Peribacillus sp. FSL E2-0218: one gene and its partner. The protein of the gene in region 2 interacts with the protein of the main gene of each other region in a pairwise test. Links are inferred from orthologs where the notes say so. Each region holds a gene or a part of one and is shown on either strand. Other genes may lie near its edges. The genes, in order: rpe and eno.

The links.
Region 1: the proteins of eno (region 2) and rpe interact in binary tests that used the Escherichia coli proteins (3 or more experiments, as listed by UniProt). The link is inferred for Peribacillus sp. FSL E2-0218 from one-to-one orthologs.

What each region holds. Positions count from the first base shown.
Region 1 is NZ_CP150304.1:1,665,508-1,677,039, forward strand. Bases 2,936-5,654 are described here. They hold rpe (ribulose-phosphate 3-epimerase), read left to right. Parts: upstream 2,936-3,830; coding sequence 3,831-4,478; downstream 4,479-5,654. Other genes in these bases: rsgA (ribosome small subunit-dependent GTPase A), read left to right, coding at 2,948-3,829; MHI53_RS08045 (thiamine diphosphokinase), read left to right, coding at 4,583-5,236; spoVM (stage V sporulation protein SpoVM), read left to right, coding at 5,357-5,437; rpmB (50S ribosomal protein L28), read right to left, coding at 5,637-5,654. Also shown: 23S rRNA (adenine(2503)-C(2))-methyltransferase RlmN, read left to right, coding at 1-139; MHI53_RS08025 (Stp1/IreP family PP2C-type Ser/Thr phosphatase), read left to right, coding at 145-894; pknB (Stk1 family PASTA domain-containing Ser/Thr kinase), read left to right, coding at 900-2,924; more of rpmB, read right to left, coding at 5,655-5,825; MHI53_RS08060 (Asp23/Gls24 family envelope stress response protein), read left to right, coding at 6,079-6,441; MHI53_RS08065 (DAK2 domain-containing protein), read left to right, coding at 6,460-8,130; sdaAB (L-serine ammonia-lyase, iron-sulfur-dependent subunit beta), read left to right, coding at 8,499-9,161; sdaAA (L-serine ammonia-lyase, iron-sulfur-dependent, subunit alpha), read left to right, coding at 9,204-10,088; ATP-dependent DNA helicase RecG, read left to right, coding at 10,085-11,532. UniProt on the Escherichia coli protein: Catalyzes the reversible epimerization of D-ribulose 5-phosphate to D-xylulose 5-phosphate.
Region 2 is NZ_CP150304.1:4,813,393-4,825,173, forward strand. The notes cover bases 2,863-5,830. They hold eno (phosphopyruvate hydratase), read right to left. Parts: upstream 5,011-5,830; coding sequence 3,715-5,010; downstream 2,863-3,714. Other genes in these bases: MHI53_RS23345 (hypothetical protein), read left to right, coding at 2,863-2,957; MHI53_RS23350 (hypothetical protein), read right to left, coding at 2,936-3,214; MHI53_RS23355 (hypothetical protein), read right to left, coding at 3,268-3,537; gpmI (2,3-bisphosphoglycerate-independent phosphoglycerate mutase), read right to left, coding at 5,040-5,830. Outside these bases: MHI53_RS23330 (M15 family metallopeptidase), read left to right, coding at 1-704; MHI53_RS23335 (hypothetical protein), read right to left, coding at 811-1,719; MHI53_RS23340 (hypothetical protein), read right to left, coding at 1,782-2,240; more of MHI53_RS23345, read left to right, coding at 2,757-2,862; more of gpmI, read right to left, coding at 5,831-6,575; tpiA (triose-phosphate isomerase), read right to left, coding at 6,568-7,329; MHI53_RS23375 (phosphoglycerate kinase), read right to left, coding at 7,378-8,562; gap (type I glyceraldehyde-3-phosphate dehydrogenase), read right to left, coding at 8,811-9,818; MHI53_RS23385 (sugar-binding domain-containing protein), read right to left, coding at 9,851-10,885; MHI53_RS23390 (glutaredoxin family protein), read right to left, coding at 11,026-11,268; rpoN (RNA polymerase factor sigma-54), read right to left, coding at 11,284-11,781. UniProt on the Escherichia coli protein: Catalyzes the reversible conversion of 2-phosphoglycerate (2-PG) into phosphoenolpyruvate (PEP). It is essential for the degradation of carbohydrates via glycolysis.

The DNA of each region.
Region 1 (11,532 bases), 3.1 Mb from region 2 along the record:
TCGGGATCAGATTTTTGAGTTTGAAAAAACATTGAAAAAGCGCGGTATCAATGTGACGATCCGAAGGGAACAAGGCAGTGATATCGACGCAGCCTGCGGCCAGCTTCGGGCCAAGGAGCGCAAAGAAGAGACGAGGTGACCCTATTGAGGGCGATATTTAAAACAGACCGTGGAAAAGTCCGGCAGCATAATGAAGATAATGGCGGAATCTTTAAAAACTCGGAAGGCGTTCGCCTTGCCATCGTTGCAGATGGCATGGGCGGCCACCGTGCCGGGGATGTGGCAAGTGCGATGACGATTGACCTTTTGAAAAAGGGATGGGAGGAATCCGGCGGGATCGAAACGGCAAATGATGCCGAGGAGTGGCTAAAACAGCAAATCTTCTTGGTCAATCATTCGCTTTTTGAATATGCCGAGTCACATACAGAGTGTAAGGGTATGGGGACCACCGTTGTTGCTGCAATATGTACTGATACATTTGCGACCATCGCCAATATCGGGGACAGTCGATGTTATTTGTACAATGAGAGTGGCTTTAAACAGGTTACGGAAGATCATTCACTCGTTAACGAATTGGTCCGTTCCGGGCAGATTTCGAAGGAAGATGCCGAGAACCATCCACGAAAAAATGTTTTATTACGAGCCTTGGGAACGGAAAAGCAAGTTGAAATGGACATCACGACGGTCATTTTCGAAGAAAGTGATTTATTGTTGCTTTGTTCGGATGGACTAACGAATAAAGTGAATGAACAGGAGCTTGAAGAAACGGTTACAAATGGGCAGCCTCTTGAAGAAAAGGCAAAATCATTAATAGACAAGGCCAATCACTACGGTGGGGAAGATAATATCACCCTTGTGCTTGTTCAATTTACTGATGAAAGCGAAAGCAGGTGAATTGAATGTTGATTGGCAGAAGAATCAACGGCCGTTATAAACTGATCGAGATGGTCGGCGGCGGTGGCATGGCGAATGTTTACCTTGCAAGGGATATGATTTTGGATAGGGATGTTGCGTTGAAAATCCTTCGCATGGACTTCAACAATGACGAAGAATTCATCAAGCGCTTCAACCGGGAAGCTCAATCGGCAACCAGTTTGGCCCATCCCAATATCGTAAGTATTTATGATGTTGGAGAAGAAGATGCCATCTATTATATCGTCATGGAATATGTGGACGGCTTTACACTTAAGCAATACATACAAAAATATTATCCGATTCCAGTTGATGAAGCCTTGGATATCATGAAGCAGATTACGGCAGCGATTTCCCATGCCCACCATAATGGGATCATCCATCGTGACATCAAGCCACAGAACATATTGATCGATAAAGAAGGAACTGTCAAGATAACAGACTTTGGAATTGCCTTGGCCTTGAGTGCAACCAACATTACTCAGACGAACGCCGTCTTGGGTTCCGTCCATTACTTATCTCCGGAACAGGCAAGGGGCGGCATGGCCAATAAGAAATCGGATATATACTCCCTTGGCATCGTCATGTTTGAATTGCTGACGGGTAGATTGCCTTTTTCCGGTGAATCAGCCGTGTCGATAGCGCTTAAACATTTACAATCGGAAACCCCTTCGCCCAAACGGTGGAACCCTGAAATACCCCAGAGTGTAGAAAATATTATTTTGAGGGCGACAGCGAAGGATTCATATTACCGATATGAAAGCGTAGATTCAATGGAAGATGACATTCGTACGTCGTTGAATCCTGAGCGTTCAAATGAGCAGCCCTTTACGATACCGGAAGACCATGATGCAACGAAAGCGATACCTGTCATCACGGATGATCAGCTCTCGAGTATTGATGAGACGATTATAAGAGGGCCGGAGAAAAATACGGCAGTCTATGCAGACGATGCTGAAGATGACTCGGTCGAAGCCATGAAAGTGAACAAAAAACAAAAGAAACAGAAAAAACAAAAAATGAAGACGAAACAAAAGGACAAAAAACGGAAGAGAATGCCAGCTATTTTGGTAACCATCTTTTTAGTCCTCGCACTGCTTGCTGTCTTATCTGTCACGTTAGGACCATCCCTTTTGGGCCCGAAGGAAGTGACGATCCCTGACCTTAAAGGGAAGGAATTGGATGATGCAATTACTGATTTGCTTAATCTGGATTTGGTCGTCGGAGAAACCATTGAGATCGAGGATGAAGAGGTTGAAGCGGGACTGGTGATCAAAACCAACCCGAAGGAAGGGAAAACCGTCAAGGCAGGTGCAAAGGTCGATATCTATCAAAGTGTAGGTAAAGAAACGATATCGCTTTCCAACTATGAAGGCCGGAATTACTCGGATATTAAATCCCTGCTTGATAATATGGGATTCAAAAACACGATCGTGACCTACAAATTTGATCAAAGTGCTGCCGGTACCATCATAGATCAGACGCCATCGGGCGCAACTGAAATCGTCGCTTCCGAAACGGAACTTGAGTTAACTGTAAGCAAAGGGGAAGATTTATTGAGCCTGAAAAATCTCAAGGGGTTCAATGAAGCCGGCCTAAATGATTATTCCAATGAAAGCGGAATAAAGATCGATGTGGAAGAAGAGGTATACGATGATTCCGTCGAGAAGGGACTGGTCATTTCCCAGTCGCCTGAACCGGGTACTAAGGTGGAAAAAGGCAGTACGGTGAAAGTCATCGTCTCAAAAGGGAAAGAAGAGATCCCCCCCAAGACCGTAACGGAGAAAATCAAGATTGAATATGATCCAGTTGAACCTGGCAAAGCGCAAAAAGTGCAAATTTTCATTGAGGATATCAATAATAGCATGACGGAGCCTAAGGAATCATTCTTTATCGTGGAAGATGCCAAGCGAACGATCGAATTGACGGTTTCCCAGGATAAGAAAGCAGGCTATAAAGTCATGAGGGACAATCAGGTCATCATCGACAAAGCTGTCTCTTATCCCGACTAAATATATAAATTAGGAGTGTGGCTATGCCCGAAGGAAAAATTATTAAAGCACTTAGCGGATTTTATTATGTGCTTGATGGGGAAGAAGTTTTTCAATGCCGCGGACGGGGCGTGTTCAGGAAAAATAAGGTAACTCCGCTCGTTGGTGATTATGTGGTGTTCCAGGCGGAAAATAAAACCGATGGGACCGTTACCGAAATAAAACCGCGAAAGAATGAATTGATCCGTCCGCAAATTTCAAATGTAGATCAAGCCATCCTCGTCTTTTCGGCAGTGGAACCTGACTTCAGTCCGGCGCTGCTCGATCGTTTCCTCGTATTGATCGAAGATAACGAAATCGAGCCCATTATCGTCGTGACGAAACTGGACTTGGTCACTTCTGAAACCCGGACGAAATTGACACAGTACATCAATGATTATCGCAAACTTGGGTATACGGTATTGGAAACATCCTCGGTTACCACAGGAGGCATTGAAGAACTTGTTCCTTATTTAGAGGGGAAAACGAGTGTATTTGCCGGTCAGTCAGGAGTTGGAAAATCGTCTTTGCTAAACGCAATCAACCCTGAACTGGCTTTAAAGACGGATGACATTTCGTCACATCTTGGACGGGGGAAACATACTACGCGTCATGTAGAATTGATTCATATCGGCTCCGGCCTTGTCGCGGATACGCCTGGTTTCAGTTCACTCGAATTCATGGAAATGGAAGCTGAACGGCTATCCTATTGCTTCCCCGAAATGCATAAGCATGGAGAGGACTGTAAGTTCAGGGCTTGTTTGCACGATAAAGAACCGAGGTGTGCCGTGAAGGAAGCGGTCGCTTCCGGGGAAATCCCGCAATATCGCTATGAGCATTATATGCAATTCCTGGAAGAAATCAGAGATAGAAAGCCGAGGTATTGAAATGGTTAAAATTGCACCTTCGATTTTATCAGCAGACTTTGCAAAATTGGGAGAAGAAATCCTTGATGTGGAAAGAGGCGGGGCGGATTTTATTCATGTGGATGTCATGGATGGGCAGTTCGTTCCGAATATTACCATCGGACCGTTAATAGTGGAAGCCATTCGGCCTGTGACTAAACTGCCGCTAGACGTTCATCTTATGATCGAACAACCGGACCGTTATATCGAGGCGTTCGCAAAAGCTGGAGCCGACTATATAACGGTGCATGCAGAGGCCTGTACGCATCTGCACCGAACGATCCAGTTAATTAAATCATTCGGCCTCAAGGCAGGGGTGGTGCTTAATCCAGCCACGCCAGCGTCCTTGCTCCAACCTATAATCGAAGATATTGATATGGTGCTGTTGATGACGGTTAACCCAGGCTTCGGCGGGCAAAAGTTCATCACATCCGTATTGCCAAAAATCGCTGAAGTTAAGGCGATGGCGGACAACCATAATCAGGATCTGGAGATAGAGATTGATGGCGGAGTCAATGAAGAAACGGCGAAACTATGTATTGAACAAGGGGCGACGGTCCTTGTGGCCGGGTCAGCAATATATAATCAGGCAGATCGCCGTGCAGCGATTCAAAGAATTCGGGGAAATTGATATAAAGCCGACATTATCGTATACATAGGATAATGATCGGCTTTTTTTAACAGTGTCACAAAGAAATCTCGTATATGCATATACGTGTAAAAAGGATGATGATCATGATCATTAGTATAATGGCGGGCGGTCCAGAATCGCTATGGCCTGATTTGGCAAGGTATAAGGTAATGACGGATCTTTGGATCGGGGTTGATAGAGGAGTGTGGGCCTTGCTTGAAAATGGGATCGACCCTAAATGCGCCTTCGGGGATTTTGACTCGGTTTCGCAAGACGAATACAAGGTAATTGCACAAAGGCTTCAGCAAGTGAATTTATATTCTTCGGAAAAGGATGAAACGGATCTGGAAATCGCTTTTCATTGGGCGATAGATCAAAAACCGAGTGAAATTCACATCCTTGGGGCCACTGGGGGGAGAATGGATCATTTTCTTGGCAATATCCAGCTGCTCCAAAAGGAAAGCATCCTTCCCATTCATGCCGATATTGATATATACATAGTCGATCGACAAAACATTTTCACCGTCAAGACAGCAGGCTCTTATGAGGTAACTGCTTTGAAGGATAAGAAGTACGTATCATTCCTGCCAGTCACAACGGCAGTCACTGGCATCACCCTGACAGGCTTCAAATACCCGCTGAGCGATCGCAGCTTGGAGATAGGTTCGACACTCTGCATCAGCAATGAACTAATTTCCGAATCTGGGAATGTTTCATTTAAGGAGGGCATATTAATGATGGTAAGAAGCAGAGATTAAAATTCATGCTTAAAGCAGATTCGGATATAATTACAAATCCTATATCCGCTTAAAAGCTTATGTTGTAATAGAAAAATTCCACTTCATCTTAATTCGTGGGATGCAAAGAGGAGGGGCATGATGAAATTTTATACAATAAAATTGCCAAAAGTTCTGGGTAGTTTGGTAAGGGCTATGCTCGGAGCGTTTAAAAAGGGCTGATACTTATTCTACATGACACCTCTCGGATTTCCGGAGGTGTTATTTTTCGTGAATCCAGGGTTACCGAATGTGTGGCCATCCATTAATGGGAGATGATTTTCTAGATGCGGATATAAAAAAGTCTACGAAGCTATCAACCATCCCCATTAAATTGTCAGCCATTTCAAGTAAAAAGGCATCCTTAGAGGATGCCGTAACATTATACGCGTTCTACTTTGCCCGATTTAAGAGCTCTTGCAGAAACGTATACACGTTTAGGTTTACCGTCAACTAAAATACGCACTTTTTGAAGGTTAGCGCCCCATGTACGCTTGCTAGCGTTCATTGCGTGAGAGCGGCTGTTACCAGAACGAGTTCTTCTTCCAGTGATTACACATTTACGTGCCATGTTCAATTCCCTCCTAACTACACCAAGCTTAAGTTTTCACAGTCATCTTAAGTCTTTGTAAAATACTTTAATAATTTATCATACCTACCGTGAGAATGCAATACTTCAGTTAATTACTTTCAAGAAAAATACCTTGACATACAAACTGGAAAATTGAATTATATTAAGTACCGTAAGACAATTACTTTTAAAACCTCAGACATTATAGTAAAATGTCTTTAGTTGACTTGATTTTTTGGGAGGGAAAAGAGAAATGTCTATTGAATTACAAACGAAATATGGACAAATTGATATCTCTAATGATGTTATCGCAACCGTAGCAGGCGGAGCAGCAGTGGATTGCTACGGAATTATAGGAATGGCTTCCAAAAAACAATTTAAAGATGGCATTGCTGAAATTTTAAGAAAAGAAAACTTTACTAAGGGTGTAATTGTCCGTCAAGAAGAGGAAGAAGTTCATATCGATATGTATATCATCGTAAGCTATGGAACGAAAATCTCGGAAGTTGCGCATAATGTGCAATCGAAGGTAAAGTACACTCTGAACAAAACTGTAGGATTAGCGGTTGATTCCGTAAACATTTTTGTCCAGGGAGTTCGTGTGACGAACCCTTAAGTATAGGAGGAAAGTTTAGTGTCAATTACAAGTTTAAATGGAAAGCGCTTTGCAGAAATGATCATTCAAGGTGCCAATCATTTAGCGGCCAATGCCCAAATGGTTGATGCGTTGAATGTTTTCCCTGTCCCAGATGGAGATACCGGGACGAATATGAATTTATCGATGACTTCCGGAGCGAAGGAAGTGCAAAATAACGTCCAGGAACACATCGGAAAAGTGGGCACATCCCTTTCGAGAGGACTGCTGATGGGCGCTCGCGGCAATTCTGGTGTTATCCTTTCACAGTTGTTCCGCGGCTTTGCAAAAGCGATTGAACATAAATCGGAAATCAATAGTGAAGAATTCGCACAAGCTTTCGAAGCAGGCGTGCAAACAGCTTATAAGGCTGTAATGAAACCTGTCGAAGGAACCATTTTAACGGTTGCCAAAGATGCAGCCAAGCAAGCGGTTACATCTGCCGCCAGGCACCAAGACCTCATTCAGGTTATGGAAGAGATCGTAATCGAGGCCAATGCCTCACTGAAACGCACACCGGATCTGCTTCCGGTCTTGAAAGAGGTGGGAGTCGTCGACAGCGGCGGACAAGGCTTGGTGTTCGTATATGAAGGCTTCCTGGCCGAGCTGAAAGGTGAAGCCCTTCCAGCCCGTTCCGAACATGGCCCTAGCATGGATGACATGGTCAGTGCCGAGCATCACATGAACGTCCAAGGGCATATGAACACGGAAGATATCGTGTTTGGTTACTGCACGGAATTCATGGTCCGGTTAGAAAGTGACAAGCTGGCTAATAAATCATTTGATGAGGAAAAATTCCGAAATGATTTAAGTGAATACGGAGATTCATTATTAGTCATTTCAGATGATGAAGTTGTCAAAGTACATATTCATTCTGAACAGCCTGGAGAATGTCTTAATTATGGACAGCGATACGGTAGCTTAATCAAAATGAAAATCGATAATATGCGCGAACAGCATACTGCGATCGTGGGTGAAACGCAGACTCCGCTTCAAACGAAACCGGCAACGAAAGATAAATACGGAGTCGTGTCCGTTGCGATGGGTGCAGGAATCAGTGAATTGTTCAAAAGCATCGGCGCCAAGTCCGTCATCGAGGGCGGTCAGACGATGAATCCTAGCACGGAAGATATCGTTAAAGCGGTCGAAGAGGCAAATGCCGAGCATGTCATCATCTTGCCTAACAATAAAAATATCATTATGGCTGCCAACCAAGCAGCAGATGTCCTTGGAGATCATGTGACGGTCGTCCCGACGAAGACGGTACCACAGGGAATGGCTGCCTTGTTGGCATTCAATCCAACACTTGATGCTGCCGAGAATACACAAGCGATGAGCGAAGCCCTTTCGCATGTGAAAACCGGCCAGGTCACTTTTGCCGTACGTGATACCAATATTGATGGTCTAGCCATTGAGACGGGGGATTTCATGGGAATAGCTGAAGGAACCATCAAAGTGAAGGATAAAGACAAGACGCAAGCGGCAAAAGAACTTCTTACTGAAATGATTGACGAGGATGCCGAGATCCTGACGATATTATATGGAGAAGATGCCAATGCAGAAGAAGTCGAAAATCTTGTTGCATTCTGTAAGGAGAATTTCGAAGACGTTGAAGTTGAAGTCCATAATGGCAAACAACCTTTATATTCTTTCATTTTTTCAATTGAATAAGTAACCTTTCATGAAGCTAAAGCATGTTCCGTTTCTTTCTTAGGATCATGAACGAATAAAAGGCAAGAAACTGCATAAGTCATTAGGCTATGCAGTTTTATTTTTTTTTGCTGCTATTCGCTTATCCAGAGGGCGGGCTGCCTTATCGGCAAGAACGCTTGTTCAGTCTCAACTGTCCCCTGCCCGCTCAGGAGTCTCGCAATCAACCTTAACTAGTGTCGGTTAAAAAACAGCACTCTTTAGGAAAAGAGCCAATTTTTTGATGAACGGTATGAACGGCCTGAATGGAATTACGGCGAATTTGACGTTATTATTAATCTAACACCCAGCCTTTCCCTTGATTTCAATAGCTGAAGGAGGAGCAATGCATGAAATTCAGAAGTGTATTCGATATAATAGGTCCTGTTATGATTGGCCCCTCTAGTTCCCATACTGCCGGAGCGGCAAGAATTGGGAGGGTGGCCAGGAACTTATTCAACCGTGAACCGAAATGGGCACATATTTCTTTTTATGGATCGTTCGCTAAAACCTACAAAGGACATGGAACGGATGTAGCCATCGTAGGAGGTTTACTTGATTTTGATACATTCGATGAGAGAATTAAGGAATCGTTGGAAATAGCACGTAAAAAGAAAATTAAAATTGCTTTCCGGGAAGAAGAAGCAGTCCCTGAACATCCCAATACAGCAAAAATAACGGTGGGGGATGAGGATGGGGAACTTGAACTCGTCGGAATATCGATTGGCGGGGGGAAAATTGAAATTGTCGAATTGAATGGGTTTAAGTTGAGGCTTTCGGGCCACAACCCTGCCATACTGGTCGTGCATGATGACAGATTCGGGGCCATTGCCAGTGTTTCTAACATTTTGGCTAAGCATCGAATCAATATTGGCCAGATGGAAGTTTCCCGTAAAGAAAAAGGCAAGATGGCGCTGATGACGATTGAAGTGGACCAAAACCTTGAGGATCAAGTCATTGCTGAAATTACGGCACTCCCCAACATCACTCAGGTAGCGAGGATTGTTGATTGATAAGGAAATCGATTCGTTCCCACATAGGAAGGAGAAGATACCATGTTTCGAAATGTTGCGGAATTGATAGAATTAGCTGAATCAAAACAGAAAAAAATATCAAATTTGATGATAGAACAGGAAATGGAAGTGACGGGCAGGACACGTGAACAAATCATCCACCAGATGGGGGTCAATCTGGATGTGATGGAACAGGCTGTTGAAAAGGGCCTCCAAGGTGTCCGGTCCGTTTCCGGCCTTACAGGCGGTGATGCAGTCCTGCTTCAGGATTATATTAATTCCGGGAATTCCCTATCCGGTGAATTGTTGTTGGATGCGGTCAGCAAGGCCGTGGCCACAAACGAAGTGAACGCGGCCATGGGAACCATTTGTGCGACCCCCACTGCCGGATCGGCCGGGGTGGTGCCAGGAACCCTTTTTGCGTTGCAAAACAAACTAAAACCGAATCGGGAACAAAAAATCGAGTTCTTATTCACGGCAGGTGCCTTTGGCTTTGTTGTTGCGAACAATGCTTCAATTTCCGGGGCAGCGGGTGGCTGTCAGGCAGAGGTTGGTTCCGCTTCGGGAATGGCAGCGGCTGCAATTGTTGAAATGGCAGGGGGAACACCTGCGCAAAGCGCTGAAGCTATGGCGATTACGCTAAAGAACATGCTTGGTCTTGTATGTGACCCGGTTGCCGGGCTTGTGGAGGTACCTTGTGTGAAACGGAATGCGATGGGGGCGGCCAATGCAATGGTTGCCGCTGATATGGCGTTGGCGGGGATTACAAGCCGTATACCATGTGATGAAGTGATTGATGCGATGTACAAGATCGGGCAGACGATGCCATCGGCTCTTAGGGAAACTGCACAAGGAGGATTAGCGGCTACACCGACTGGACGGGAGTTGGAAGCGAAGATTTTTGGCTTGCCGCTTAACAAAAAGTGACCTCCGCCATTTTTGAGCCGATAACGGCAGTGAAAGGGATCGGGAGCGAAACGGCGGCAGCCCTGGAGGAAATGGAGATCCATACCGTCAAGAATCTCCTTGAACATCTTCCATATCGTTATGAAGATTACCGTTTGAGGGACTTGGAAACGGTAGAACATGACGAGCGCGTCACCGTAGAAGGAAAGATTCATACCGTGCCCACATTAGGGTACTTTGGAAAGAAAAAATCGAGGCTGACGATTAAATTATTGACCGGGAGATATTTAATAAATGTCATATTTTTCAACCAGCCATATTTGAAACCGAAACTTGCGATAGGGGAAACCATAACGGTAACTGGAAAATGGGATCGTCATCGCCAAACCATTACAGGCTCAGAGTGCCTTATTGGCAATCACAGTCGGGAGAAAGAATTTGAACCGGTTTATTCCGTGAAGGGCAGCATTACGGTTAAAGGTTTGCGCCGCTTTATCTCCAATGCTTTTACCCAGTATGGGTCCATGATTGAAGAGAATTTGCCTCCGCAATTGTTGGCGACATACAAATTGATGCCGCGTAAGGATGCTCTTCGCATGATGCATTTTCCTATATCCGCTGATGATATCAAGAAAGCGCGGCGCCGATTTGTGTATGAGGAATTTTTATTGTTTCAATTGAAAATGCAGGCATTGCGTAAAGTGCAGCGGGAGCAATCAAAAGGAATCGGTCAGGAATTTGACATCAAGTCGGTGGAAGCCTTCATAGAAACGCTTCCTTTTCCATTAACACATGCTCAAAACCGTGTTGTCGATGAAATCTTGAATGACATGAAATCCCCTTATCGGATGAATCGCCTTCTTCAAGGCGATGTTGGATCAGGAAAAACGGTTGTGGCTGCGATCTGCCTGAAGGCGGCGATTACAGCGGGTTTCCAAGGCGCCCTTATGGTCCCGACCGAAATCCTGGCTGAGCAGCATACGCAATCATTGAAAGCGATGCTTGAACCGACCGGAGTGAAAGTAGCGTTATTGACCAGTTCGGTGAAGGGCAAAAAACGCCGGGAGCTATTACAAATGCTGGAATCCGGGGAGATCGACCTTTTGATCGGAACGCATGCTTTGATTCAGGATGAGGTGAATTTTCAAAACCTCGGTCTTGTCATAACAGATGAACAACATCGTTTTGGGGTGGAGCAGCGTCGGATCCTCCGTGAAAAAGGTGCGAATCCAGATGTTCTATTCATGACGGCAACACCGATTCCGCGTACGCTCGCGATTACCGTTTTTGGCGAAATGGATGTCTCGACGATAGATGAAATGCCGGCTGGGCGCAAGGCGATTGAAACGTATTGGGCAAAACATCAAATGCTTGACCGGATATTGACTTTTGTTGAAAAGGAACTTAAAAAAGGACGGCAGGCCTACGTCATCTGTCCATTGATCGAGGAATCGGAAAAGCTTGA
Region 2 (11,781 bases):
ATACGGAGACAGAAACTGATGATAAGCAAGATGATTCAAAAGAATCGGCCCAACGCCAGGTGGAAGTGGATGAAACGGTCAAGCCCGCGCAGGCTGGCCTGCAGACTTTAGCCAACCCAGAAAGCATCCCTGTACTTGTCAACAAACAATACAGCTTGCCGGAAGATTACAAACCTGAAGATCTTGTTTACCCAAAAGTGGATTTCATCTTTCAGGATAAAATTGAAAAAAGAATGATGCGCAAAGAAGCGGCAGAAGCGCTTGAACGGCTATTCCAAGCTGCCGAAAAAGACAATATGCACTTCGCCGGCGTATCCGCCTACCGTTCACATCAAACGCAAATCACGGTCTTTAATAACTATGTGGCCAAGGACGGGGAAGAAAAAGCGAAAACCTACAGTGCAATGCCTGGGACGAGCGAGCACGAAACAGGTCTGGCCATCGATGTCACGACCCATGACGGTGCATGTGCTGCCCAAGATTGCTTCGGAGACACGAATGAAGCGTCCTGGCTTGCAGAGCATGCCCATGAATACGGATTTATCATCCGCTATCCGGAAGGCAAGGAAAACATTACAGGCTATAAATACGAACCGTGGCACATCCGCTATATTGGCGCCGATGCCGCAACTGAAATCTTCAAAACGAAAAGCACTTTGGAAGAATACTATAATGCCGTTCCAGTAGAAGCTGTAGATAAATAAGTAAAAGGTGCCCATATGCGGCACCTTTTTTTGTTTGGAATTCTATTAATCAAACGTTTGATTAAATATGCTGCCCCATCTTTTCTAAAAGAGCATTGATGCCACCTTAAGGTTTGATAACCGTTCGAAATGAACCTGAAACGACTGTACTTTCATAGTCACTTTCACTGACTTCATAAGGCTTGGGTAAAGCAATAACCTGGAAATTCGAATCATGCTGTACCTGTGGAAGCTTATATTCAAACACTTTTCTTTCTCCAGGCTTAACTGCCACATTTCCTACTAATTGATTATTTTCCAATGGGATCTGCTGCCAATGATTTAATGCAATAATATGGTAATTTTCCTCTTTCTCGCCAACATTTCCAACTGAAATGAAAACATGCTCACCACTTCTTGCTGTAGGCAGGATACTTAGTTCCTCTTTTTGTTTGCTGACAAATATAGTATCGTTGGGTCCTTTTTTAATTGTGTCATCAGGAATAAAACCAGCAGCTGCCTTTGGTTTCTCGCCGTTGCTCTTAACCTTAAAACGCATAGGTAACACTTCTTGCAAAGCACTCATTTTTGATATATCCAAATTATCTATTAGATAATTTGGTTTTTTAAATATAAGATAATCTATTTCTCTTGTTCGATCGTTAGTGGCAACACTAAGATTAAACTCGTTACTTTTATTTGGCTTGGCATTGAAGGTATAAACACTGTATGGTTTTCCTTCCACTGTAAAGGGTGTTTGTTCAAAATTACGAAGGACTATTACGGCATATTCCCTTTCCACTTCTATAAAATTCGAGAGCGAAAACGTATACTCAAGCTTATTATTTTTCGGCTCCAGTGTACTTCCATTATTCATTACTTTTCCATCGTCATCTAACAAGCCGTAGGAGATGGTATTGGAGCCTGCCTTAAAACCGGGCTGTACACCTTTTGTATTTTCCGTTTTATTGTAAAAGATCCACCCTGAGATTCCAATCAATATAAGTGAGGTCACTATCAAAAGCTTTTTTTTCATATTATCCTGGCTCCTACAATAAAGTTAAGGCTAACATCAGTTAGCCTTAACTTTTCTTATATTTAAAATTTATCTTTAGTTTCATGTACTACTGTTTTATAACTCTTCTTTACATAAGTATGATTGCCAAAAGCAGTTGCAGGAATATTATTAGATTTATCAGTAAAAGTAGCTCCAGCATATGTTGAATTTTTCTGAGAATCTGTTTTTTGTCCTTTTAACCCTCCCTTACTGCTATATACTCTAACTTTAGCAGCGATAGTATCTTCTTTTACTGCTGCTGATGAAGTAGCGGTTGCACTTGGAGAACCAAATATTGGATTGCTCGCCTTCACTTTGGAACTGCACTTGATTTTCTTACCAAATGTTTCCCCTGCAATACCTGAGGTTAGGCTACTGACTTCAGATAAACTTGAGATGTTAGTGACGGTTGTTTCTGATTCTATTTCTGCTGCAATTGTACTGTTTCCAATTGATAAACTAGTAAAAATCGTACCGAAAACAAATAATTTCTTAAGCATAATTATTTTTTATCTCCTTTAATATGTAATAGTAGTTTCATTATCCTATGTTTTATAAATGAAATATCTACCAATAAATATATTATATACCAAATTACCTATATATTTCAATGAAAACTTAATAATTTAGAAACATTAATGTTTTATCTATACAAGTAAACCATAATAGAAGGCTATACTCTCATCCCATAATGGTTGCACACCCTCACCCTCATGAAACATAAAAAAACCTTCCATTCAGGTGTAATTGGAGGTGAAAGAAAAAAGATTTTACCGTAATTATTTCTTCAAGTTCAAGTCGCCAAGCCCTTCACAGATGCGAAGAAGTTGGTTGTATTTAACGATACGGTCCGTACGTGACATGGAATATGTTATGCGCAGTTACTTCCATAAAAACTTAACTCAACAGTATTTTTACTCAAGATGATAATTAGTGAACAATTAGTCAAAGATAGTAATGTAGCTAGTTCTGGCACATACTTATCAGAGAAGGAATCTGGACGGGGAGGTTTCTATGTGGTAAAAGATTATAAAAATTATCGGGATATGAAGAGCATAAGAGAAATAATGAAAAATAAATCAGATAAGATGAATCATGGAATTAAAAGTCTAAATCAAAAAATGGACAAGCTCATAGAGCAAATTCAGAAAAAGATAAATGAGCTTCCTTATAAAAGAAGGACCATTCTTGTTATTTATTTACTATTAACAAGTTGAAGAAATTCAGAAAACTTTTGATTCATAAATTGTGCTTTCTTCAGAATTTCTTCCTTCTCGTTTTCTACATATAATTTTACCGCTTTACCTCTTTGGCTTAACTCATTGCTGATTTTAATGGTTAAGACATGCCCGCTGGCCGCTTTATTTCCCGAATTTACAGAACATTCAGAAACCAACACTACTTTATGCTTTTTATCTTTATTCAAACGTAATATACTATGCGATCTACGTATTTTATTACGCGCTCCATGCATTATAATTCCTCCCCTACTGAATTAATTCATTATTGTATCAATATGATGGATTACTAATAGGTGTTTCCGGACGCAAATTTTGAGGCAAGGAATGTGCCTGCAGCCAATGTAACAAATGCAATAATTTTATTGTTTTGGAGTGTCTTTATGCTCTTAGAGCTAGGTTGCTGAACATATAATTTCAACCAATACTTATCCCAATCTTCTTTCCCAAGTCCAGTCCGAATCTTTGAGAAAATCGGCTGTAAATCGGTTTTAAGTAAGTTTATTTTACTCGAAATCAACTCTTTGGATGCGTCTGGTACCTCTGTGTTCTCTTCCATAATTCCTCCTTTTCTATTTTGTATTCTCTTTTTATTTTATACAAAAATACATTTACAAAAAAGCACTTATTAAATATATTTTGAAAAAATAAACATAAAAACCCCCCATTCACATGGAATGGGAGGTGAGAGATAATCATCTCCACCCCTTCTCGTCGGAAGAGGGTGTCACGGTAATTATTTCTTCAAGTTATAGAAAGATTTCAAGCCGCCGTAAACAGCCAAGTCGCCAAGCTGGTCTTCGATGCGAAGAAGTTGGTTGTATTTAGCGATACGGTCCGTACGTGACATCGAACCTGTTTTGATTTGTCCTGCGTTCGTTGCAACGGCGATGTCAGCGATTGTTGCATCTTCCGTTTCACCTGAGCGGTGGGAAACGACAGCCGTGTAGCCAGCGCGCTTAGCCATTTCGATTGCGTCAAACGTTTCAGTCAGTGTACCGATTTGGTTCACTTTGATCAGGATCGAGTTACCGATGCCTTTTTCAATGCCTTCAGCCAATTTTTTCGTGTTCGTTACGAATAAATCGTCACCAACCAATTGAACTCTAGAACCGATGCGTTCAGTTAGAAGTTTGTGGCCATCCCAGTCATTTTCATCCAAGCCGTCTTCGATGGAAAGAATCGGGAATTCATTCACTAGCTCTTCATAGAAAGCAACCATTTCTTCAGATGTAACGCCATTGCGGCCTTCGCCTGCAAGATCGTATTTGCCTGTTTCTTTGTTATAGAATTCAGATGAAGCTACGTCCATACCAAGGTAGATATCTTCGCCTGCTTTATAGCCTGCTTTTTCAATCGCCTCGATGATGACTTGAAGTGCTTCACGGTTCGAACCTAGGTTTGGCGCAAAGCCGCCTTCGTCGCCAACAGCCGTGTTCAAGCCTTTAGCAGAAAGAACCGATTTCAATGCATGGAATACTTCAGCACCCATACGAACGGCTTCCTTGAAGCTTGGCGCACCGACAGGAAGGATCATGAATTCCTGGAAGTCGACGTTGTTATCGGCATGTGATCCGCCGTTGATGATGTTCATCATTGGAGTTGGAAGTTGTTTTGCATTGAACCCTCCAAGGTAACGGTACAATGGTAAACCGGAAAATTCAGCAGCAGCATGGGCAGCAGCCATGGATACGCCAAGGATTGCATTCGCTCCAAGGTTTCCTTTGTTTTCCGTACCATCCAATTCGATCATCGTAAGGTCAAGGCCAGCTTGGTTCGTTACATCCAAGCCAATGACAGCTTCAGCAATGATTTCATTTACGTTATCAACCGCTTTTTGTACCCCTTTACCCAGGTAGCGAGATTTATCCCCGTCACGAAGCTCAACTGCTTCATGTTCTCCTGTTGAAGCACCTGATGGAACGATGGCGCGTCCGAAGTATCCGGACTCAGTTTGGATTTCTACTTCTATTGTTGGATTACCACGGGAATCAAGCACTTCGCGTGCATATACATGTTCAATGTACGGCATTTAAATCTCTCCTTTTCCAATTCACAATTTTATTTAGATAATAGGGATTTCCCTGTCATTTCAACAGGTTTTTCGACTCCAAGCAGATCAAGCATCGTTGGAGCTAAATCGCCTAATATACCATCTGTTCTTAATGTTACCTGATTTTTGGTGATAATGACAGGCACAGGGTTCGTTGTGTGGGCCGTCATCGGATTTCCTTCAAGCGTAACGACTTCATCGGCATTCCCATGGTCTGCCGTGATGATTGCCGTGCCGCCTTTAGAGACGATCAAATCGACGATCCTGCCTAGGCATTCATCAACGGTTTCAATCGCTTTTATGGTCGGCTCAAGCATCCCTGAGTGCCCAACCATATCCGGGTTGGCAAAATTCAAAAGGATCGCATCGAAGTTATCGGCCTCGATTTGTTCCACCAACGCATCCGTCACTTCATAAGCACTCATTTCCGGTTTTAGATCGTATGTAGCGACTTTCGGAGAATTAATTAAAATCCTCTCTTCACCAGGAAACTTCTCTTCTCGGCCACCGCTCATGAAAAACGTCACATGCGGATATTTTTCCGTTTCAGCAATGCGAAGCTGAGTAAGCTTGTTTTGAGAAAGCACTTCCCCTAATGTATTATCGAGATTTGTCGGCTTGAATGCAACATATCCATCAACCGTTTCCGAAAAATGCGTCAGGCAGACAAAATGAAGGTGTTTCGGATGTCCGGGACCGCGGTCAAATGAGCGAAAGTCCTCATTCGTGAATGTATTCGAAATCTGGATCGCCCGGTCGGGACGGAAGTTATAAAAGATAACGGCATCCTCATCCTTAATCGTCGCCACCGGCTTGCCATCCTCCGCCGTAATGACCGAAGGAATCACGAACTCGTCAAAAATACCATGTTCATATGAATCCTCGACACATTCCAGTGCAGAAGGATAAGCTGGGCCATCTCCATATACCATTGAACGGTAGGATTTTTCGACACGCTCCCAGCGTTTGTCACGGTCCATGGAATAATATCTTCCCGAAATGGTTGCAAAGCGGCCTACACCGATTTCCTTCATTTTCGCCTCGGCATCCTTGATATAGCCCTGAGCCGTTTTTGGTCCGACATCACGCCCATCGAGGAACGCATGGACATACACATTCTTGACTCCTTCTTTGGCTGCCAATCTCAGCAAGGCATACATATGTTCAATATGGCTATGCACGCCGCCATCCGAAAGAAGCCCAAATAGATGAAGGTCTGTACCTTTTTTCTTGGTATGCTTCATAGCCTCGACCAAGGTCGGGTTTTCTGCAAACTCGCCTTCGCGGATTGCCAGGTTCACACGGGTCAGGCTTTGATAAACGATGCGTCCGGCACCGATATTCAAATGGCCCACTTCCGAGTTCCCCATTTGTCCTGCAGGCAAGCCGACTGCTTCGCCGCTTGCAGTTAGATGGGAGTGCGGGTACTGCTCCCAATAACGGTCAAAATTCGGTTTTTTCGCATGATAAACAGCATTTCCTTTTTCCTCGCTGCGGCAGCCAAAACCGTCCAAGATGATAAGTGCCACAGGCGACTTACTCATAGTGACCAGCCTCCAGCAATTGTAAGAAACTATCCGGCTTCAAGCTTGCCCCGCCTACCAATGCACCGTCAATATCAGGTTGCGCCATGTACTCTTTGATATTCTCAGGTTTTACGCTGCCGCCGTACTGGATACGGATGGCCGCTGCCGCTTCGTTAGAAAACTTGTCAGCAACTACTGAACGGATATGTGCACATACTTCATTCGCATCTTGTGCAGATGATGATTTACCAGTGCCAATCGCCCAAATCGGTTCATAGGCAATGACAGCTTGTTTCAACTGCTCGTCGGATAAGCCCGCTAGGCCTTTTTCGATCTGACAGGCAACAAAATCATTCGTTTCGCCAGCTTCACGCTGCTCAAGCGTTTCACCGCAGCAAACGATCGGGGTTAATTGGTTAGCGAAAGCGGCATGAGCTTTTTTATTAACGGCTTCATCCGTTTCATTGAACATTTCGCGACGTTCGGAATGGCCTAGGATGACATAAGAGACACCAAGATCAGCTAATGCGATCGGGCTGACTTCTCCTGTGAAGGCTCCATTATCTTCAAAGTGCATGTTCTGTGCCCCGATTTTTACATCGGTCCCCTTTGCAGCTTGAACTAATTGATCCAGAAACAAAGCAGGAGCACATACAACCGTATCGATTACATCTTGCTTAGGAATTAAATTGCTCACTTCTTCTAAAAAGGCAGTTGCCTCAGATAGTGTCTTATTCATTTTCCAGTTACCTGCAATAATCGGTTTACGCATATGGTTTCTCATCCCTTCTAAAGTTGAAAAATTTTTGACGGTTCACGCCTATTTGTCGTTCAATGCTACAACGCCCGGCAATTCCTTGCCTTCCATGAACTCAAGAGATGCACCGCCGCCCGTTGAAATATGGGACATTTTTTCCGCCAACCCAAACTTTTCGGCAGCCGCAGCAGAATCTCCACCGCCGACGATGCTGTAAGTATCTTTTGCATCAGCCAAGGCTTGGGCAACGGTTTTTGTACCATTCGCAAATTTATCGAATTCAAACACGCCCATAGGCCCATTCCAAATGACAAGCTTGGAGCCTTTGATGATATCCGCATATAATTCACTTGTTTTCGGACCGATATCAAGAGCCATTTTCTCTTTTGGTATCGAATCGATATTGACGATTTCAGTCTCTGCATCAGGTGAAAATTCAGCCGTAACGACGGCATCAATCGGCAAATGCAGCTTCACGCCTTTTTCTTTTGCGCTTTCGATGAAGGATTTGGCCAGTTCAATCTTGTCTTCTTCCAATAGCGAGTTACCGATTTCATGACCTTGCGCTTTAATGAATGTATAACCAAGGCCGCCGCCAATGATCAAATGATCGACGTTTTCCAAAAGATTTTTGATGACACCTATTTTATCCTTTACTTTTGCGCCGCCAATTATAGCTGTAAAAGGACGTTCCGGGTTTGATAAAGCTTTTCCGAGCACGGCAAGCTCTTTTTCCATCAGCAATCCGGAAACGGCTGGAAGGTGGTGGGCAATCCCTTCCGTCGAAGCATGGGCACGATGGGCAGCCCCGAATGCATCATTCACATAAACATCGGCAAGTGCAGCGAATGACTTCGCCAATTCTGGATCGTTCTTTTCTTCGCCTGGATAGAAGCGGACGTTTTCCAATAACAAGATCTCGCCACTCTCCATATTGTCGATCATGGATTGAACGGACTCGCCATATGCTTCCTCAGCCTTTTGCACATCCTTGCCGCTAAGCTCGCTTAGTCGTTCGGCAACAGGAGCTAAACGTAATTCTTCCACAACTTGTCCTTTAGGACGGCCAAGATGGCTCGCCAAGATGACTTTTGCGCCTTGTTCCGTCAGGTAGGAAATCGTCGGCAATGCAGCTTTGATTCTTGTATCGTCCGAAATCTTTCCGTCCTGCATCGGTACGTTGAAATCAACACGGCAAAATACACGTTTCCCCTTTAATTCAATATCTCTAATCGACTTTTTATTCATAATCCAAAGAACCTCCTTAGATATTGTTATCACATTTTTGATTCTTTTAGTCAAAAAGGGAGAGGGTACATATCCCATCTCCCCTTTACTCTACTTCATTATAGTCGGTTTCCAGAAAATTATCCAAAAACAAGGAATGGAAGCGCCTCATATGCTTAATGACTTACTAATAATATCATCATCTGCCAGGTTTTATTAGAGTATGATTAAAAAAACCTCACCTTGGTGAGGTTTTTTTATTATTCTAATTACAATCCTTTTTTAGCCAAATAGTCGATTAAATCAACTACACGGTTAGAATATCCTGTTTCATTATCATACCAAGATAATACTTTAACCATGTTTCCTTCCATTACCATTGTGGAAAGGGCATCGATTGTAGAAGAAGATGGGTTGCCGTTATAGTCCGTTGATACTAGCGGAAGTTCGCTGTACTCAAGAATTCCTTTTAGGTCCCCTTCTGAAGCGTTTTTGAATGCTGCATTCACTTCTTCAGCTGTTACGTCTTTTTCTAGTTCTGCAACAAGATCGACTACAGATACGTTTGGAGTCGGTACACGCATTGCCATACCATTCAATTTCCCTTTAAGCTCAGGAAGAACAAGTGCAACAGCTTTTGCCGCCCCAGTTGTTGTAGGAATGATGTTTTCAGCCGCTGCACGAGCACGACGGTAATCTTTATGAGGTAAATCAAGGATTTGTTGATCGTTTGTATACGAGTGAACAGTCGTCATCATACCGCGCTTGATTCCGAATTGTTCATGAAGAACTTTAGCGAATGGAGCCAAGCAGTTCGTTGTACATGAAGCATTCGAGATTACATGGTGGTTCGCCGCATCATATTTCTCTTCATTTACACCCATGACGATTGTGATATCCTCATCGGATGCAGGAGCAGAGATGATTACTTTTTTCGCGCCAGCTTCTAAATGTTTGGCTGCATCTGAACGTTTCGTGAAACGTCCTGTAGATTCAACAACCACTTCAACACCTAAATCTCCCCAGCCTAATTGTGCAGGGTCACGTTCAGCCAATACTTTTACTTTATGGCCGTCAACTACCAAGAAATCACCATCAACCGCTACTTTTTCATTAAGAGAACCATGAATTGTATCATATTGAAGAAGGTGCGCTAGCATATTAGCATCCGTTAGGTCGTTAATAGCAACAATTTCCACCTCAGGGTTATTCAATGCTGCACGAAATACATTACGTCCAATACGTCCAAAACCATTAATACCAACTTTTACTGCCATGAAAAATTCCTCCTTTAAAGTTCGCAAATATATTAAGGGGTGTAATTCCCCTGAATTAACTCCAGTGCTGCCGCTTCATCCGTAATCAATACGGTTGACGAAGGAGCGCCTTTCATATAAGAACGGATAGCCTTGGCCTTAGTTTTCCCACCTGCGACAGTTATCACTCGCTTTTCAGGGCTGAGATCATCTAACTGGATGCCGACAGTCAAAACCTTATGGACAACTTTTCCGTTTTCATCGTAGTAATAACCGAATGCTTCTCCTACAGCTTTACCATCTAACAGCTTCTTTAACATTTCCGGCGGAGAATTCCTTCTCTCTGCCATCGCCATGGCATCACCAATTCCATGAATGATCATATCGGCAGATTTGATTTGTGAAATGACTTCTTTGATTGCAGGCTCCTTCTGAAAGGAAGCGTAAACTTCATCGCTCAATTGATCGGGTACATATAGCACTCTGTATGAGGCGTGCGCCTTCTGTGCCATTTTTTCGACGATCGTATTGGCCTGGTTCTGCACCGCTTCACCAATTCCACCGCGGGCTGGAACGAATATCAATTTCTTCGATGCTTCATCAGGCGACAGCGAATTGGCCACTTCAGCCATTGTCGATCCACCAGTTACCGCAATGATATTCTTTGATTTCCACTCGAGTTTCATACGGTTTGCACAAGCTTTGCCCAATTCTTTTTTTACCCATGGGGTTTCATCGCAATTTCCCGATACAATGATGACTTCATCCACTTGCAACAATTCCTGCAATTGCCGTTCCATTATGTCTATACCCATAACTTCACGCATTATTCCTTCTAACTTCTCCAGGATTTCCATCCCTTCATCCGTCAGTGTCATACCAGAACTGAAAATATTAACCAGGTTCTGACTTTTCAGAAAATCGACCTCGCCTCTAAGCGTCCGCTCCGTCAAATTAAGACTCACGGCCAGGCTTCGCCTTCCCACCGGCTGCATCATTTTGATATAACGCAGGATATCATATCTTTTTTGCATAACCATAAGGAAATCAGGTAATAATTTTCTTTGTACCTCGAGTAATGTACGCATAGATAAAACTCCTAAAAAGTCTGATTGGACACTATATGTCCCGCGTAGTCATTTTATGTCCCACCTGAAATAAAAAAAATATTCCTGCTACATATTTTATTCTAGCAGGAACGGATTGTTTCTTCAAATGATTTGAAAAATTATTTTTGCAAAAGCCCATTTAGAGCTGATTTATCAACTTTTCCATACTGAACGATTTCTTCTTTCCATTCAATCACAGGGATCATCAAAGCAAATTTCTCAAGCAGCACATCATCGGAATGAATATCGATTTCCTTAAAACCTATGCCTGATTCCCGTTTCACCTCTTCAAGTATCACCTTGGCCTCATCACATAACGGACATCTTGCCCTGCTATATAAAACAAACTGATTCGTTTCCAAAATACCCAACCCTTTTCAGTCATATCTTTTTCGTTTAGATGAAGACGGTATCCCTAGCTGCTCCCGGTATTTGGCAACCGTTCGACGTGCAAGGATGATTCCATGCTCCTCTTTCAGCCGTTCAGCCAAATCCTGATCCGATAGCGGCTTTTGTTTATTTTCGCCATCGATCGCGGCCTTGAGTCCCTTTTTAGCTTGCATGCCGGACATATCCTCTTCAAGGCCTACTGATTGTAAAGATGTTGTGAAGAAGATCCGCATCTCGATCGTACCGAAAGGGGTCTGCACATATTTACCTTTAACGGCGCGGCTTACCGTCGATTCATGTATTCCAAGTTCATCGGCCACTTCCTTCATCGTCATCGGCTTCAAGTAATTCAGCCCGTGATGAAAGCACGCTGGCTGTTTATCGACGATACACTGGATAACTTTCAATATCGTTTCTTTTCTCTGTTGAATCCCTCTTGAAATCCATTGGTATTCCTGCCACTTATCCTGAATGAACCGTTGTAC